DNA from 3 places in the Rhodococcus sp. Q genome. Region 3 is predicted to be linked to each of the others. Evidence: riboswitches for the same ligand, from Rfam matches in the RefSeq annotation. Region 3 holds a riboswitch; each other region holds the start of a gene.
What was found. Region 3 has a riboswitch for S-adenosylmethionine ahead of FFS72_RS10185 (hypothetical protein). Riboswitches for the same ligand answer to the same signal wherever they lie in the genome.

Region 1 (5,612 bases), on a different contig from region 3:
GAGGCCAGGGCCAGGGTGCTCGGCAGCGCCGCGGTGATCGCCTCCGTCACCGGTTGCCCCGTCGCGATGGAGATGCCGAAGTCGCCCCGGATCGCGGCCGTCAGCGCATTCCAGTACTGCGCCAGCACCGGCTGATCCAGTCCGTACCGGGCCTGCAACGCGGCGACCGCGTCCGCGTCGATCGCGGCGCCACTGGTGGCGGCGGAATCCACCGCCATGCTCACCGGATCCGACGGCAGCAGGTACAACACCACGAAAGACACCGTGAACGCCGCCCACAGCACTCCGATCGCCTGCAGGACACGAGATCCGAGGTAACGAGTCATCGGTTACTCGCTGAGCCAGGCGTCGAAGAACTGCAGCCGCGCCGATGCCTCGAACTTCAGGTCCTGCACGGTACCGACGGCGCCGATGGCCTGGGACAACTCGACGGTGGGCAGCCACAGGCCGTTGTCGAGGATCAGCTGCTGGGCCCGTTCGATCAGCTCGCCGCGCTGCTGCGGATCGGTCGTCCGCAGTTGAGCGGCCAGCACCTCGTCCAACTCGGGGATCGGTCCGCGCGCGTTGAGGTTCCGTCCCTCGATACCGAAGGCGGTCCGCAGGATGTCACCGTCGGCACGGGTGCTGTTGTAGTAGGTGGAGTCGTAGTCCTTGGTTCCCTGCCGGGCGGTCTGCTCGGCGGTCGACACCAGGTCGAGACGCAGGTCGACACCGACCTGGCGCAGCTGCTGCTGCACGAGCTCGAGAATCGCCTGGTTTCCGGCGAACACGGAACTGAACGTCACCGAGAAGCTCAGCGGTGTGCCGTCCTTGGCGCGAATCCCGTCCGGTCCGGGCACCCAGCCCGCATCGGCCAGGATCTTCTTCGCGGCGTCCGGGTCGTAGGTGACGTCGTCGAGGGCGACGTAGTCGGGTGTGCGGGACGCGAGAGTGCTCGTCGCGGGCGTGAAGTCGGGCCCGAGGACCGTGTCGACAAGCTCCTGCCGATTGATCGCCGGTACGAGCGCGGCCCGAACAGCCGGGTCGGCGAGGACTCCGCGGGTCACGTTGGGCTGGAAACCGAAGGGAATGCCGGGGTTCGAGGTGGTGAGGATGCGTCCACCCGCGCCCTCGATCTGCGGCACGTCCTGCGGAAGCGCGTCGGAGACCGCATCGAGCTGGCCCGACGCGAGCGAGCCGCTGCGTACCCCGGACTCGGGGACGATGGTGAACTCGATCTTGTCGAGGTACGCCTCGCCCTCGTGCGCGAACACGTCGGAGCCCCACGCATATCCGGTGCGCTTGGCGAGGGTCGCCGACTTGTCCTGGACGTAGCTCTCGTACACGAACGGTCCGGTGCCGGACAGGTCGCCCGCGCAGCGCTGCTCGGCGGACTTCGCGATGTCCTTGTCGGACAGGAACCCGAGCTGCACTGTCGACGTGGCCTGCAGGAACTGGGCGTTCGGTGCCGCGAAGTTCACCTGCACGGTGCGCGGGTCGACGACAGTGGAGCCGGTGTACCCCGACAGGTAGCTCGCGCCGAGCGCCGCCTTCGCCGGCGTCAGAGTGCCGAGAATCGCGTCGAAGTTCTTCTTCACGGAGTCCGCGGTGAACGGTGTCCCGTCGCTGAACGTCACCCCGTCACGAAGGTGGAAGGTGAAGGACGTCGCGTCACCGCTCACGTCCCAACTCTCGGCGAGCCACGGCGTCAGTGCACCGGTCTCGGGATCCTGGTCGGTGAGCGAGTCCACAACCTGCCGTGCCACATAGATGGTCTGGTTCGAACCGGACTGGGCGGGGTCCGCACACGTCGGCGCGCCCGAGAGGCCGTAACGCAGGGTCCCGCCCGCCTGCGGGGCACCGGCACCGGCCGACGAGTCGGTCGTATCGGCCGACCCGCACGCTGTCAGTCCGGCGGTGAGCGCAGCCGATGCGACGACTGCGAGCGCTGCGCGACGTCGCGCAGCCGAGGAAGTGAACGAGAAGGACACCGAGGCTCCATGATCTGAGGAAGGGGAAGGCTGTTCGAACCCAGAGAGGTCGACGAGTGACAGAAGTCCGCCGAGACCCGGCACAGGTCGATGTGCAGCCGCGACCATGCGGTCACCAGGCCCTCACCGATCACGCCACTTCCTCCATCGTTCCCGGCAGTAGCACCCTCACCTGTCCACAGGGGGTTGCTGCGACGTCGTCGATCCGGGTCTCTCGGTCGCTCTGGATGGTCGTTTCACACGCTAGCGATCACGGCGTACGGGGCGAACCCTTTGCGTCATCACGATCGCAACTCTTCTCACGGACACGACAGGGCTGTTCGAGGCCGCAAGCGATCCTGGTCAGCCTCGCCGGGTACTTCTTCGACCTCACGCGCCGGGTATCGGGCAGCAACGCGCTGAACTCGGTCCTGCACGGACTCTTCGACTTCGCGCTGATCAGCGGTTCGATGATCCTGCTCGATCAGCAGTCCTACCTGGGCGTGTTCGCACCGATCCTGGTCTGTCCGGTGCTCGCCATCGTTCTGCTCGTCAAACGCCGCGACATCGAGTCGCACAACGCCGACGAAAGCCCCGTCACACCAACGGCGTGACGGGCCCGCCGAGGCGGTCGACCTAGAGCACGTCTCCTGATTCGCGAGGCACTTGAGCCAGGTGCACACCGCCGAGAGGCGGTGCCCCACTGTGGGTCGGATTCCTACGTCTTCGGCCGTCAGGTAGATGTGCCGATTGCAGTCCCGCGGCTATTGGTGAAGATGGCTACCTGGTCCTCAGGCCGGGGCGATACCGAGTTCCGCACCCACGTACGACATGTCGTCGACGCCCTGGAAATTCGAGAATGCCTTGAAAGCAAGCTCGTTGGGGTGAGCCACTCCAGCGACGTCGCGCAAGGTCACCATTGTTCGAACGGCCAGTTCGTGCATGGTGGGATATGTGGTGTCCCTTCCGGTCGGCGGGCCCAGCCAGATCGGCGCGTCGACAGCCCCGAGATGATCAGGCGCCCACCGCCACCCGAGAACGCCCATCAACCGGTCGATTTCCTTCAGATCCGATCCTGCCCGATCCCAGAACATACACTCGCTGTCGATGTCACCACCGGAGTTGTGGAACTGCACGAACTGATTGCCCGGTCCTTGTCGAGGAACATCCAGGATGACAACGCCCAGCCACGGCAAAGTCGCCAGAACCCACTCGAACCGCGTGACGAACTCGTCCCACCCTGCGCACCGTGCCGGAAGGCCGGACAACGTCGGACGGTCGGAAGCGACCTCGCCCACAGCCTGTGTGTCGGTGGGGCCGAAGTTGTCGTAAGAGCTGACACGGAGCCGGTCAGGAGTCGTACCCAATCCGTCATGCAACACCGCGACGATTGCACCGGCGATCACGTGTCGTTGGTCGTCGGCGGTGTGGCGCCATCCCGTTCTCCACTCCCGCGGATACTCCTCGACACGCCGGCCCCCGTGATCGACGTCGTGATCGCGGCCGATACTGATGTCGACAGGCGTCCACAACGGCTCGTCGAGTGGCACCATACGACCGGACTCACGGTCACGGACCATGGAAAACAACGTGGTCCGCTGCGACTGGATCACCGCCCGCAATCGGGCAGCCGTCACCGGTTCCTCGGGCACCGTCACCCTGATGTCAAGTCCTTTGTCATCCTCCCTGAACAGGATCCGCTGCCCGGTCAACGTGTCGCGCAACTGAAGGCTGTCGCCATTCGTCGGCGAAATCAGCGTCTCGTTGTTATCCCAGTCCGGGTACAGCACCAGTTGGATGTCCTCAAACAGACTGGTCCAAACGTCATCAGCCACAACCACTCCCCGTTTCCGAAACCTCCCGACAACCTCCCGACAAACCTACCGACACGCCCCGACACGTACGTTTCCGCCGCCGACAAACCATCCGCCTCGGCAGCAGGGCGACAATCTCCAGACTGTCGAACGCACTACATTGCCGCATACCGATCGTTCGGTAACGATTGCGGTCTGGTGACGAGAATCGGAGCGCTACAACGTCACCGCCGTTACGCCGGTGACGGCACCTGAGGCGAAATCCTGACGGTCCTGCCGGCGCAGCCCGACGCGGCCGGTGACATCGACTGGACGGTGTCGGTGGACTCGGCCGTTCACGCGGCGACCTGGGAACGAAGATCCACCAGCTTTCCGATGGGAACGGGCGACCGCTGGTGGTGCTCGTCGGGCCAGGTCGGGCAGGCGCCTCGCCGGTGTTCGCGTATCTGATGGACTGCCTGTCGTCCCGCGGATCGGTAGCGGGCCGGCCTCGAACCCGGTCCGATGCGGTACTCGGCGACAAGGCTCACTCCTCGAGATTCAACCGGGCCTGCGGAAAAATACAAGGGCCGCAATGTCGTCGAGCGCTCCTTCGCTGCTCTCAAGCAGTGGCGTGGGTTGGCCGCGCGCTATGACAAGCTCGCCCTCACCCACCGAGCTGGCGTGCTCCTGTCGGCGGTGTGCACTTGGCTCAAGCGACCTCGCCGATCAGGAGACACTCTCTAGCCGACGGGGACGGGGTTCGCCGGAATCGGCAAGCCCAGATTGTCGCGGAGCGTCGAGCCACTGTATTCGGTACGCAGGGCCCCTCGGTCCTGGAGCAGTGGCACGACCTGGTCCACGAACCCGTCGAGACCCGTTGGCACGAGATGTGATCCGATGATGAACCCATCCGAGCCGTTGCTCTGGACGAACGTGTCGATCTGTTCGGCGATCTGCGCTGCGGTACCCACGATCGGGCCGCGTTCGAACTGGTCTGCGACGGTCTCCCGCAGTGTGAGCTTCTTCGCCTCCGACACGGCACGCAGCTTCGCGACGGTGTCGAACCGGTCCTGGTGGATGAACGCGCGACCCTGGATGATCGGCGGCGCCTCCGGATCGGGGTCGATGTCCGGGATCGGCCCGTCCGGGTCGTATGCCGACAGGTCTCTGTTCCACAGCTGTTCGAGCAGGATCAGTGCCGTCTGCCCGGTGACCTGTTGGTCACGGATGTCGAGGTACTTCTCTCGGGCGTCGGCTTCGCTGTCACCGATCACGAAACTCGCCGACGGCAGGATCTTGAGGTCGTCGGGACTGCGACCCGCGGCGACCGCGCGCCCCTTGACGTCCCGGTAGTACTCCGACGCCTCGGGCAGGCTTCCGTATGGCGAGAAGATCGCGTCGGCGTTGGCGGCGGCGAAGTCGCGCCCCTGCGGCGACACTCCCGCCTGGAGGAGTACCGGCCGGCCCTGCGGGCTGCGGGGCACCGTGAAGCGCCCGCCGATGTCGAACTGGCTGCCGCGGAACTCGAAGGCGCCTGCATCAGGACGGCTCAGGAACCGGCCGGTCACCGGGTCGGCCACGATGTCGTCGTCCCGCCACGAATCCCACAGCTTCCGCACTGCTTCGACTGCCTCGTCCGCGCGGACGTACCGCTGCGAGTGCGGCAGGAATCCGCCGCGCCGGAAGTTCTGGCCGGTGAACGCGTCGAAGGAGGTGACGACGTTCCATGCGGCGCGGCCGCCGGACAACCGGTCCAGGGTGGCGAACTGCCGTGCCAGCTCATAGGGCTCGTTGAAGGTGGCGTTGATGGTGCCCGCGAGGCCCAGGTGCTCGGTGACCGCGGCGAGCGACGCGAGGACCGTCAAGG
Region 2 (5,612 bases), on a different contig from region 3:
TCGGCCGGTGGATCACGCCGGGAGCCGGAACGGAGGGTGTGCGCAGCATCGTGTACTTCCACGGAACCGGGCTCGGGCAGCCGACCGTGACGCTGGTCGTGTACGCGGTCGCCGGGCTCGCGGCCGTGTTCGGATTCACCGCCGCCCGATCTCGCCGGACACGTTCCGCCTGACGAACGTTTCGCCGAGCGAGCGGTGCCTCTCACGTCCTATGGTGGGTCATGGCGAGGACACTGCATCCGGACGCGGCGAACGTCGCGAGGACGCTGATCGCGCGGGGCCACCACGGGGTGGTGGCCACGCTGGACCAGCCGACCCACACCGCGGCGGAGGCGGCCGCGGTCCTCGGCGTCGACATCGGCGCGATCACGAAGTCGCTGGTGTTCCTGCTCGACGACGAACCCGTCGTGCTGCTCGTCTCCGGAGCTCATCAGGTGGACACCGAGCGCACCGGTAAACGTCTCGAGGGGACGTTGACGCGAGCGCCCGCGTCGCTCGTGCGTGAGGTGACCGGGCAACCGCTCGGCGGGGTTGCCCCGGTCGGCCATCCGACGAACCTGTCCACCTACGTCGATGCCTCCCTCGAGGCGTATCCGGAACTGTGGGCGGCCGGCGGCCGCCCCGACGCGGTGTTCCGAACGACCTTCCGCGAGTTGGTCCGCATCACCGCGGGCCTGCCCATCGACGTCGACTGAGCACCACACCCCTCGGTGTCAGGGGAACCCGAAGACGGTCGGACCGGGCAAGCGTTCCCCTCACCCCGAGGGGTCGAAGCGGAGGTCAGGAGGCGAGGGCGCGGGCGGTGAGGCCGAACCGGCCGAGGATCTCGCCCAGGACCGTCGACGGCCGGGTCACCCCCTGCTCGTGCAGCACCGGTAGGACGTCGTCGACGACCCGGTCGAGCACCTGCGGCAGAACGAGCGGGAGCAGGGTGACGCCGTCCGCGACACCCGCGGCCCGGATGTCCGCGAGCAGACCCACCAGCCCGGACGCAGTGCCGACGTACGAGATCGATTCCGGCACACGAGGTTCACGCAGTCCCGCGTCGAGCCGGGCAAGTTCGCGTCGGGCCCCGCGATGGTCGTCGGCGAGGAGCACCTCGACGTCGAGCAGAACGGCAACGGAATCGGGATCGCGGCCGTCGCGTTCGGCGCGGGCCCGGGAGACGTCACGCCGACGCTGCGCTTCCCCCAGGTCGTGCGCACGAATCCTGACAACGGAGTCGGGGTCGCCCGCGAGGTCGAGGGTCGACGACGTCAGTTCGACCCAGTAGTCGCTGAGGCCGAGCGGAATTCGGAAGTCGGTGTGGGCGGCCGCAGCCGGGTGACGCCCGGCACCGGAGAGTTCGACGGCCACGTGCAGCGGCCTGGACGACGGGTTCGAGAAGGAAGCAGACATGACTGTCCTCGGAATGTGACGGGGATGATCGGGGCGGTCGAGGTGGTACTCAGACCGGACAGATGCCCGACGCGGTGCGGCACAGATCGACATGCCTGCGGCACCACTGGCCGCCGATCGTCTCTGCCGCTTCCGAAGTCATGCGCCCGATACTAGCGTCCCGCTGCGGAGGTCGTCGCGCGCTCACGAACGAAATCCGCGATGGCGGAGACCAACCGGTCGACGTCGCCACTGCTGCTGCCGAGTCCGAGGCTGGCACGAACGGCCCCCTCGACGTGCCCGAGACGGGCGAGGAGCGGGTGAGCGCAGAAGCGGCCGTCGCGCACACCGATGCCGTACCCGTCGGACAGGAACGTCGCGACCTCGCGGGGCTGTGCGCCCGCAACGGTGAAGGTGACGATGCCGACCGCGTCCGGCGAGTCGGGCCAGATCCGCAGGATCTCGACGCCGTCGATGTCGGAGAGTCCGACCGTGAGCCGGTCGCACAGAATCCGCTCGTGGAGCTCGGCCTCGTCGGCGTCGAATCCGGCGAGCGCCTCGCATGCCGCGGCGATGGCGACGGCACCGAGAACGTTCGGGGTGCCCGCCTCGTGCCGCTGCGGCGCGGTGGCCCACTGGACGTCGTCGAGGTCGACGTTCTTGGTGGCGCCGCCGCCCGCCAGGTACGGCTCGGCGGCGTCGAGCCAGTCTGCGCGGCCGACGAGGGCGCCGGCACCGAACGGTGCGTACAGCTTGTGCCCGGAGAAGACGAGGTAGTCGACGCCGAGTTCGGCGATGTCGACGCGACGATGCGGCAGCAGCTGGGCGCCGTCGACGACGATGCGCGCACCACACTCGTGCGCGATGCGGGCGAGGCGGGCGATCGGCAGGACCTCACCGGTGACGTTCGACGCCCCGGTGACGGCGAGCAGCGCGGCGGGGCGCGTGCAGAGCTCGGCGACGATCCGCTGGATGGTCTCCTCGATCGTATCGGCGGACCGCACGACCCGGGCACCATTCCGGTTCCAGGGCAACAGGTTTGCGTGGTGCTCGATGTCGAGGACGACGGTGTCGCCGGGCACGCAGGAGGCCAGCAGGTTGAGGGCGTCGGTGGTGTTGCGGGTGAACACGACGACGTCGTCCTCACGGGCTCCGACGAAGTTCGCGACGACGCCGCGCGCACCCTCGTACCGCTCGGTGCACACCTGCGATGCGAAGCCCGCGCCGCGGTGGACGCTGGCGTAGAAGGGCAGCAGGTTCTGCACGGTTTCCGCGACCGCGGTCAGTGCGGGAGCGCTGGCCGCGTAGTCGAAGTTCGCGTAGGTGGCGGTGGTGCCGTCGGCGAGCGGGGCGACGAGGTCGGATCCGCACACGGGAGCGAAAGCGGCAGTGTCGCAGGCATTTTCATTGGCCGAGAGGTCGGCACAGGCGGTGGATTCCAGAACTGCGGTCATGGCGTCATCCCTTGAAACTCAGGGACCCGTGCGTGAGGTGGTTGTGCATCGAGTCCGCGCTTGCCGTGTCCGGTGTTGGATTCACGGCCAGGTCGTCACCCGGGGCACCCCACCGCGGTGGAGGGTTGCCGGCCAGCAAGCCGGGGCTAAGCGCTGGCACTCATAACCTGCAGCGAGAATGGCAGCCTTGCCGAGCGGCTGTCAACCCGAAGCTCCGGGGCTCCTCGGTGACCTCCATCACTCCCCCGCGTCCGAGCGCGCCGGTCGCGAGCCCGCCCACCAGCGGAAAACACCTGTTCACGGTCCGTCTATAGGCTGGTCGGACAGTTCGAACCTGGGAGGCGTCTCGTGCCGAATCTTCGTCGAAAGTCCATCGCCCTCGCGGCTGCAGTCGCAGCGGTCGTGTTGGTGGCCGGATGCTCCGGCGGCTCCGACTCGTCCGGTTCGACCGCGTCGGGCTCGCAGGAGTCCGACGCGACGATCACCTTCACCCCCGCCGACCTCACGGCGCCGGTGGACCCGCTCAGCCCGATCACCGTCGACGTGGCGGACGGGTCACTGACATCGGTCACGCTCACCAACCCGGAGGGCAAGGTGATCGAGGGCATCACCACGCCGGACGAGACGTCGTGGAAACCGGGCGAGCCTCTCGGCTACGGGAAGACGTACGACCTGGCGGCGCAGGCGGTCGACGGCCGCGGCGTCGCGACGTCTCGGGACGCCACGTTCACCACCGTGACCCCGAACAACCAGACCCGCCTCTACCTGAACACCACCGGCGGGCAGTCCCTCGTCGACGGCGGCAGCTACGGCGTCGGACTGGTCGTCGTCGGGCATTTCGACGAGCCGATCGGGGACCGCGCCGCCGCGGAGAAGGCGATGACGGTGACGACGAATCCACCGGTCCAGGGCTCGTGGTTCTGGGTCGACGACCAGAACGCGCACTGGCGTCCACAGCAGTACTACGCGCCCGGCACGACGGTGTCGGTCGACGCGAAGGTCTACGGCACCGATCTCGGCAACGGCCTGTACGGCGAGCAGGACGAGGCGGTGTCCTTCCGGATCGGCGACTCCCACGTCTCGATCGCCGACGACAACACCAAGATGGTGACCGTCTACGAGAACGGCCAGCTGGTTCGGGAGATGCCGACGTCGATGGGAATGGGTGGCACGGAGACGATCGGCGACACGACGCTGTCGTTCTGGACGCAACCAGGGGTCTACACGGTGATGGACAAGGCGAACCCGGTGATCATGGACTCGTCGACGTACGGGCTGCCGATCAATTCGCGGCTCGGATACAAGGAGACGATCAACTGGGCCACGCGGATCAGCTCCGACGGCATCTACCTGCACGAGCTGGCGTCGAGCGTGTGGGCGCAGGGCAACACCAACACCTCACACGGCTGCCTCAACCTCAATCCCGAGAACGCGCAGTGGTTCTTCACCTTCTCGCAGCCGGGCGACGTCGTCGAGGTCCGTAACACCGGCGGCGCACCGCTCGAGGTGTGGCAGAACGGCGACTGGAGTCTTCCCTGGGACCAGTGGCTCGCGGGCAGCGCGTTGTAGGCACTGCCCGTTGGGATCGCTTGCGCCCTGGAGGTGGTCGAATCCGATACTCATGCGATCACCCCAGTATGGGCACGGAGCCAGTCGATTCCGGGTCCTCGGGTGCGGGCGATGCCCTTGTAGTCGGCCATGTCGTCGGGCAGTTCGACGAGGATGTCGTGAAGTCGCTGCGCCCATTCGGGAACCAACGCGACGTCCTCGAACGGCAGCAGGTGGGTGCGAATGAGGAACAGAATGGCATTGGACGCGCCGAGGCGGATGAGGTGCTGCACCTCGACTCGCAGGTGCAGGCGTCGTCCGACGTCGGCCAACGGGCCTTCCCCGAGCAGACGCCGGTCGCGACCCCAGTCGGGGTAGGTCTCGGTGGCGGTGTCGAGCCTGCGGTCCACGGTCAGCGTCCAGTTGGTGCGCCGATACCGTTGTCCCGCTTGCAGTCCCATCAGGAACTGTTGCGCCCGCGGAATGACGCCCTCCTCGTGGACGCGGGGAACGGGTCCGTGGATCTGCAGGAAGCTCATCCCGACGTCGAACCGCAGCGACCAGTCGGCGGCGAAGGTGACCAGCCCGGCGTCACCCCACAGTGCGCCCTCACGCTGGTCGAGAAGGACGACGTCCTCCTGGACCTGCCTTCCGATGTACCGCAGTGGCGGCTCGGGCAGACTGTCGGCGACCCCGATAGCGAAGGACTGATCCCATCCGAGTTCGCCGTTGTGCCAATGCCATCGGTCGCCGTCCCGGGCGAGGGAGAACCGGTCGGGGTGGGCGTCGGCAAGCATCCGCATGAGCGTCGTCATCGTTTCCCACTGTGCGGCCTCCATGTGCGACAGCGCCTGGAAGCGCTCCGGATCGGCGCGGAGAATGCGGTCACGCTCGGCCAGATCGCCCAGGTAGAACTCGTCGACGTCAACGGGATCTTCGCCCCAGCTTCCCGCCGCGGTGACGGCCCGCGTACCTGCCCGCTCGACGTTGGTGCTGTAGCGGTAGGTCTCGTGCGGGAAGGGGAACGGGAAGCGGGCCACGCGGGCGGGCAGGGCAACGGCTGTCACAGGTCGACCTCGATTCGGTTGCCGTCGGCGCGAGAGACGCAGGGCATGAAGTGACCGCCGCGCTCCTTCTCCTGGTCGGTGAGATAGAGGTCGCGGTGCAGGGGCGTACCACCGACGACTGCGGTGCGGCACTCGCCGCAGACGCCCTGGCGGCACAGGTTCGGGA
Region 3 (5,612 bases):
ACCGCCGTTTCGGCACGTAGGCGCCGACCCGCTCGGTGCGTGAGTCAGGCGGCCGGGACCACCGCACTCGCGCACCTGCGGCGGAGCCGCCTCAGAGCTTGCGCAGCCGCAGCCGGTTGATGGAGTGGTCGGCGTCCTTGCGCAGCACCAGGGTTGCGCGCGGACGAGTCGGCAGGATGTTCTCCACCAGGTTGGGGCGGTTGATCGAATTCCAGATGTCCTCGGCGGCGATCGTGGCGTGCTCGTCCGAGAGGTTCGAGTAGTGGTGGAAGTGGGCCTGCGGGTCCGCGAACGACGTCTTGCGCAGTGCCAGGAAGCGTTTGATGTACCAGCGCTCGATGTCCTCGACCTTCGCGTCGACGTAGATCGAGAAGTCGAACAGGTCGGAGACCATGAGCCGCGGCCCCGTCTGCAGGACGTTGAGGCCTTCGAGGATCAGGATGTCGGGCTGTCGGATCAGGTGGTACTGGCCGGGGATGACATCGTAGGACCGGTGTGAATAGACCGGTGCCGCAACCTCTTCGGCGCCGGACTTCACCTCGGTGACGAAGCGGAGCAGCTTGCGGCGGTCGTAGCTTTCCGGAAAGCCCTTGCGGTGCATGATGCCGCGGCGCGTCAACTCCGCCGTCGAGTACAGGAAGCCGTCGGTCGTCACCAGGTCGACACGAGGGTGGTGTTCCCACCGCGCGAGCAGCGCCTGGAGGACGCGCGCCGTCGTGGACTTGCCGACGGCGACGGAACCTGCGACACCGATCACGAACGGCACCTGACGATCCGGGTGCTTCTCCCCGAGGAAGGTCGCGGTCGCGGCGAACAGGCGCTGCCGTGCGGCGACCTGGAGGTGGATCAGTCGCGACAGCGGCAGGTACACCTCTGCGACCTCGTCGAGGTCGATCTGCTCGCCGAGGCCCCGCATGCCCTGGAGTTCTTCCTCCGTGAGCACGAGCGGCGTCGCCTTGCGCAGTGTCCTCCACTGCTTCCGGTCGAACTCGACGTACGGGCTGCTTTCGCTCACCCTCGCCATTCGCGCGCCCCGGCCTCGATCTGCATCGCCTCGATCTGCATAGGTGGATTGTGCTCGCCCACACAGTCCGATGCTGCGTCGGGTCCGGCCACTAGGGTGCACAGGTATGGACGCCACCACCTTCGTTCGCGAGTATCTGCTGCTCGGGCTCGGTTTCGACCGAATCGAGGACGGGTTCGTCGACGCCTTCACCGGCGACCCCGAATTGCGTCGGCAGGTGGAGAACGCGCCGCCGCCCGAGCCGCGTCAGCTGGCCCGTCGTGCCGCGGAGTTGCGGTCCGAACTGTCCAACGTCGAGATCGCGGCGGATCGCGCCGAGTTCCTGGATGTGCACCTGCGCGCCCTCGAATGCTCGGCACGCAAGTTCGCGGGCGAGGAGATCGGCTTCGTCGACGAGGTGCACGCCTACTTCGACGTCCGGATCGAGCCGGGGTCCGTCGACGACTACCGTGCGGCGCATCGCGCGATGGACGAGGTGCTCGCCGGGGACGGCAGCAGGCCGCTGGCGGAACGGTTGCAGGCGCACCGCGCGGCCGACGAGATTCCGCCCGAGCGACTGGCTGAGTGCGTCGAGGCGTTCTCGTCGGCGCTCCGCGACCTGGTGCGCGCCCGCTACCCGCTGCCCGAGACCGAGCGCGTCGAGTACGAAGTGGTCGGCGACAAGCCGTGGTCGGGTTTCAACTACTACCTCGGCGACTACCGGTCGAAGGTCGCCATCAACTCGGACCTCAAGCAGCACATGGCGCACCTGCCGCACCTGATCGCGCACGAGTCGTACCCGGGTCATCACACCGAGCACTGCCGCAAGGAGGCGGGCCTCGTCGACGCGGGCGAGGTCGAGCACACGATCTTCCTGGTCAACACCCCGCAGTGCCTTATGGCAGAGGGTCTCGCGGACCATGCACTCGGCGCGATCGTGGGGCAAGGCTGGGGGAAGTGGGCGGAGGAGATCTACGCCGACCTCGGCCTCCGCTTCGACGGTCAGCGCGCCGAGGCACTGTCGACGGCGTCGGCGGGGCTGCTCGGGGTGCGTCAGGACGCGGCACTGCTGCTGCACGACCGCGGACGCTCCCACGACGAGGTTGCGGAGTTCCTGCAGACGTGGAACCTCACGTCGCCGGAGCGCGCCAGGCAGTCGCTGAGGTTCCTGTCCTCGCCGCTCTGGCGCGCGTACACGTCGACGTACGTCGAGGGCTACCGGTTGCTCGACTCCTGGCTCGGACGCGCGGGCGACGACATCGAACGTGCGGACCTGTTCCGGCGCCTCCTCGACGAGCCGCTGATTCCGTCCGCACTGCGCTGACCACGGGCGTCGGCGTCGCCTACACTGGGTGCTGCTTCACGAGTGCCGTCGCCAAGCCCCGACTGGACGGCCGCCAACCCCACGCTCGCGGGTGGCTCGGGTGACGAAGTGGCTGGCACCGCCCGGTGTCGGCACGAGCGCCCCCGGATTTCCGGGCGGCCCGAGTAACTCGGGAGATCCCATGAGCAACCTGTCCCACGACATCCCGGTCGTCGACCGCCACTGCACCAGCTACGGACCGGGACATCGGGTGCATTTCGTTCACGCACGCAAGAGCTGGGAGAACGGGGACTCCGTCGACGTGCTGGCCTCGGTGCGGCGCGGCGGACTGATCCGGCTGGAGTCGCACCACGACGTGGTGGAGTGCTGGCATCACGACACGCGCCGGTTGGCGGCGGCATTGCGGCGCACCGGCGGTTTCGCCCGCTGGAATTCACGCCGGCACGCACTCGCCGTACCGATCGAACCCGGCCGGAACAGCCTGTTCAACCTCGCCGACCCGGCCGATGCCGAAGGGTGCGATCGTGCGGTCAGCCGCGGGGCGACCAGCCGTCGGGGCCCGGTCCGAGGACAGTGAACGAGCCGACGTGCCCGCGGCCCAGCTTGACGCGGCGCGTCAGCAGCCACGCCTCGCCCTGCCGGACCCAGCTGTCGTGGTAGTCGCCGAGTGTCTGGAACGTGACGCCCGACCGGTCACCGGTGCCGAGGTGCAGGTCGGAGACGTATGCGCGGCTGGTAGCGGTGTCGCCGCCGACATCGACGACGACGTTGCCGAGCAGGTGCTGCGTCGGACCGCAGGCGTCGAGGAACGAGCGGATGCTCGCAACCATCTCGGCACGGCTTCCCAGCTCCCCGGTGCCGAGGTTCGCTGTCATGTCCGGAACGGTGAGGTCGTCGAGGGCCGCCCAGTCGCGATCGTCCATGGCCCGGGCGATCAGGGTCAGGGCGCGGGTGATCGTGCGTTCTGCGATCAGGTCGTCGAGGGTCATCGGTTGCTCCCGGTGGTGTGGCGGACTCCGTCGTGGTGGACAGCCAAGCGCGTCCGCTGCCGCTTACGGCGGCATTGTCCCGGCGATCGGGACGGCGGCGGCATCGTTCCAGGGAACCCGCGGCAGGGTGCCGGTGACCTGGCCCTAGAATGGAGCTGCCCCTGCCCGGCCTTCCACTTGGAGATCCCTCGATGACCGCTGTGCCCAGCACCGACGTCAACAATGCCTCGCTCGCCGAACTCGACCCCGAGGTTGCCGCGGCAATGAACGGCGAACTGGCCCGTCAGCGCGACACCCTCGAGATGATCGCGTCGGAGAACTTCGTTCCGCGCGCCGTCCTGCAGGCTCAGGGCAGCGTCCTGACCAACAAGTACGCCGAGGGCTACCCCGGGCGTCGCTACTACGGCGGCTGCGAGCACGTCGACGTCGTGGAGAACCTCGCCAAGGAACGCGCCAAGGCCGTCTTCGGGGCCGAGTTCGCGAACGTGCAGCCGCACGCCGGCGCCCAGGCCAACGCCGCGGTGCTGATGGCGCTGATGAACCCGGGCGAGAAGCTGATGGGCATGGACCTCGCGCACGGCGGGCACCTCACGCACGGCATGAAGCTGAACTTCTCCGGCAAGCTGTACGAGGTCGCGTCCTACGGCGTCCGGGAGGACACCCACGTCGTCGACATGGACAAGGTCCGTGAGATCGCCCTCGCCGAGCGTCCCCAGGTGCTCATCGCCGGCTGGTCCGCCTACCCGCGCCACCTCGACTTCGCCGCGTTCCGGTCGATCGCCGACGAGATCGGCGCAAAGCTGTGGGTCGACATGGCGCACTTCGCCGGTCTCGTCGCCGCGGGCCTGCACCCGTCGCCGGTTCCGCACGCCGACGTCGTGTCCACCACCGTCCACAAGACCCTCGGCGGTCCGCGCTCCGGCATGATCCTCGCAAAGCAGGAGTGGGCGAAGAAGCTGAACTCCGCCGTGTTCCCCGGCCAGCAGGGCGGGCCGCTGATGCACGCGATCGCCGCGAAGGCCGTCGCCATGAAGATCGCGGGCACCCCGGAGTTCAAGGAGCGCCAGGAGCGCACCCTCGCCGGATCGAAGATCCTCGCCGAGCGCCTCGGCGGATCCGATGTCGAGGGCAACGGAATCTCCGTCCTCACAGGCGGCACCGACGTCCACCTGGTCCTCGTCGACCTGCGCAACTCCGCGCTCGACGGTCAGCAGGGTGAAGATCTGCTGCACGAGATCGGAATCACCGTCAACCGCAACGCTGTTCCGTTCGACCCCCGTCCGCCGATGAACCCGTCCGGCCTGCGCATCGGCACCCCCGCGCTCGCCACCCGCGGATTCGGCGAGGCCGAGTTCACCGAGGTCGCCGACATCATCGCGACGGCGCTCGCGAACGGCACCGACGCCGACGTTCCCGCGCTGCGCGCACGCGTGTCGAAGCTGGCTCTCGACTTCCCGCTCTACGACGGGCTCGAGAACTGGGGCCTGCTCTCCAAGAACGTCTGACCCGACCACGCGACATGGCCCGCACCCGCATGGGGGCGGGCCATTTCGCTGCTTCGGCCGGGTTGTTGGTTTACCCAACGTTCACCGTGTTGGTCGCGCACGGTGGGGCGGAGTGGACGTAGCGTTCAGGCCAACGGGTGACAGGGGAAGTTGCCCGTCCGGGAGGTTCGAGTCGTGACTGACTTCGCGCAGTGCGAGGGGACCGGCGCCCGGTCCCTGTGGGCGTCGCCCCACCCGGACCGATCGGCCCAGCGAACCGCCGCTTGCGCGGGCGCCGCGTCAGTGTAGGAGCCACCGTGACCGCAAACCGCTCCGTCCGCACCTACGTCCTCGACACCTCCGTTCTGCTCTCGGATCCGTGGGCCGTCACCCGGTTCGCCGAGCATTCGGTTGTTCTGCCACTGGTGGTGATCAGTGAACTGGAGGGCAAGCGCCACCACCATGAGCTGGGATGGTTTGCGCGAGAGGCGCTTCGGATGCTGGACGACCTCAGACTCGAACACGGCAGGCTCGACCAACCGGTGCCGATCGGCACGGAGGGCGGCACACTGCAGGTCGAGCTGAACCATACCGACCCCGCCGTGCTCCCCGTGGGCTTCCGCACCGATTCGAACGATTCCCGAATTCTCGCGTGCGCACTCAACCTGGCCGCCGAGGACTACGACGTGGTCCTCGTGAGCAAGGACATCCCGCTTCGCGTCAAGGCGGGCGCGGTCGGACTGCCCGCCGACGAGTACCACGCGCAGGACGTCGTGACGTCCGGGTGGACCGGGATGACGGAACTCGATGTC

Region 1: it holds a riboswitch for S-adenosylmethionine, as region 3 does, so the genes downstream of both, FFS72_RS27055 (putative leader peptide) here and FFS72_RS10185 (hypothetical protein) in region 3, are expected to answer to the same signal.
Region 2: it holds a riboswitch for S-adenosylmethionine, as region 3 does, so the genes downstream of both, FFS72_RS12080 (aminotransferase class V-fold PLP-dependent enzyme) here and FFS72_RS10185 (hypothetical protein) in region 3, are expected to answer to the same signal.

The regions. Positions count from the first base shown of each region.
Region 1 is NZ_SCOY01000013.1:102,779-108,390, reverse strand. It holds gene FFS72_RS14810 (ABC transporter permease) at 1-326, opposite strand, end outside; gene FFS72_RS14805 (ABC transporter substrate-binding protein) at 330-1,970, opposite strand; gene FFS72_RS27055 (putative leader peptide) at 1,886-2,086, opposite strand; SAM riboswitch class I at 2,112-2,204, opposite strand; gene FFS72_RS14800 (hypothetical protein) at 2,198-2,563, shown strand; gene FFS72_RS14795 (TY-Chap domain-containing protein) at 2,741-3,784, opposite strand; gene FFS72_RS27125 (transposase) at 4,268-4,489, shown strand; gene FFS72_RS14785 (NtaA/DmoA family FMN-dependent monooxygenase) at 4,486-5,612, opposite strand, start outside.
Region 2 is NZ_SCOY01000009.1:91,108-96,719, forward strand. It holds gene FFS72_RS12065 (hypothetical protein) at 1-173, shown strand, start outside; gene FFS72_RS12070 (YbaK/EbsC family protein) at 222-695, shown strand; gene FFS72_RS12075 (hypothetical protein) at 781-1,398, opposite strand; gene FFS72_RS27050 (putative leader peptide) at 1,448-1,540, opposite strand; gene FFS72_RS12080 (aminotransferase class V-fold PLP-dependent enzyme) at 1,551-2,831, opposite strand; SAM riboswitch class IV at 2,883-2,999, opposite strand; gene FFS72_RS12085 (L,D-transpeptidase) at 3,180-4,400, shown strand; gene FFS72_RS12090 (heme-dependent oxidative N-demethylase family protein) at 4,451-5,446, opposite strand; gene FFS72_RS12095 (PDR/VanB family oxidoreductase) at 5,443-5,612, opposite strand, start outside.
Region 3 is NZ_SCOY01000007.1:102,858-108,469, forward strand. It holds gene FFS72_RS10170 (isoprenyl transferase) at 1-20, shown strand, start outside; gene coaA (type I pantothenate kinase) at 92-1,024, opposite strand; gene FFS72_RS10180 (DUF885 domain-containing protein) at 1,131-2,327, shown strand; SAM riboswitch class IV at 2,362-2,471, shown strand; gene FFS72_RS10185 (hypothetical protein) at 2,509-2,904, shown strand; gene FFS72_RS10190 (nuclear transport factor 2 family protein) at 2,858-3,316, opposite strand; gene glyA (serine hydroxymethyltransferase) at 3,508-4,821, shown strand; gene phoH2 (RNA 5'-3' helicase PhoH2) at 5,118-5,612, shown strand, end outside.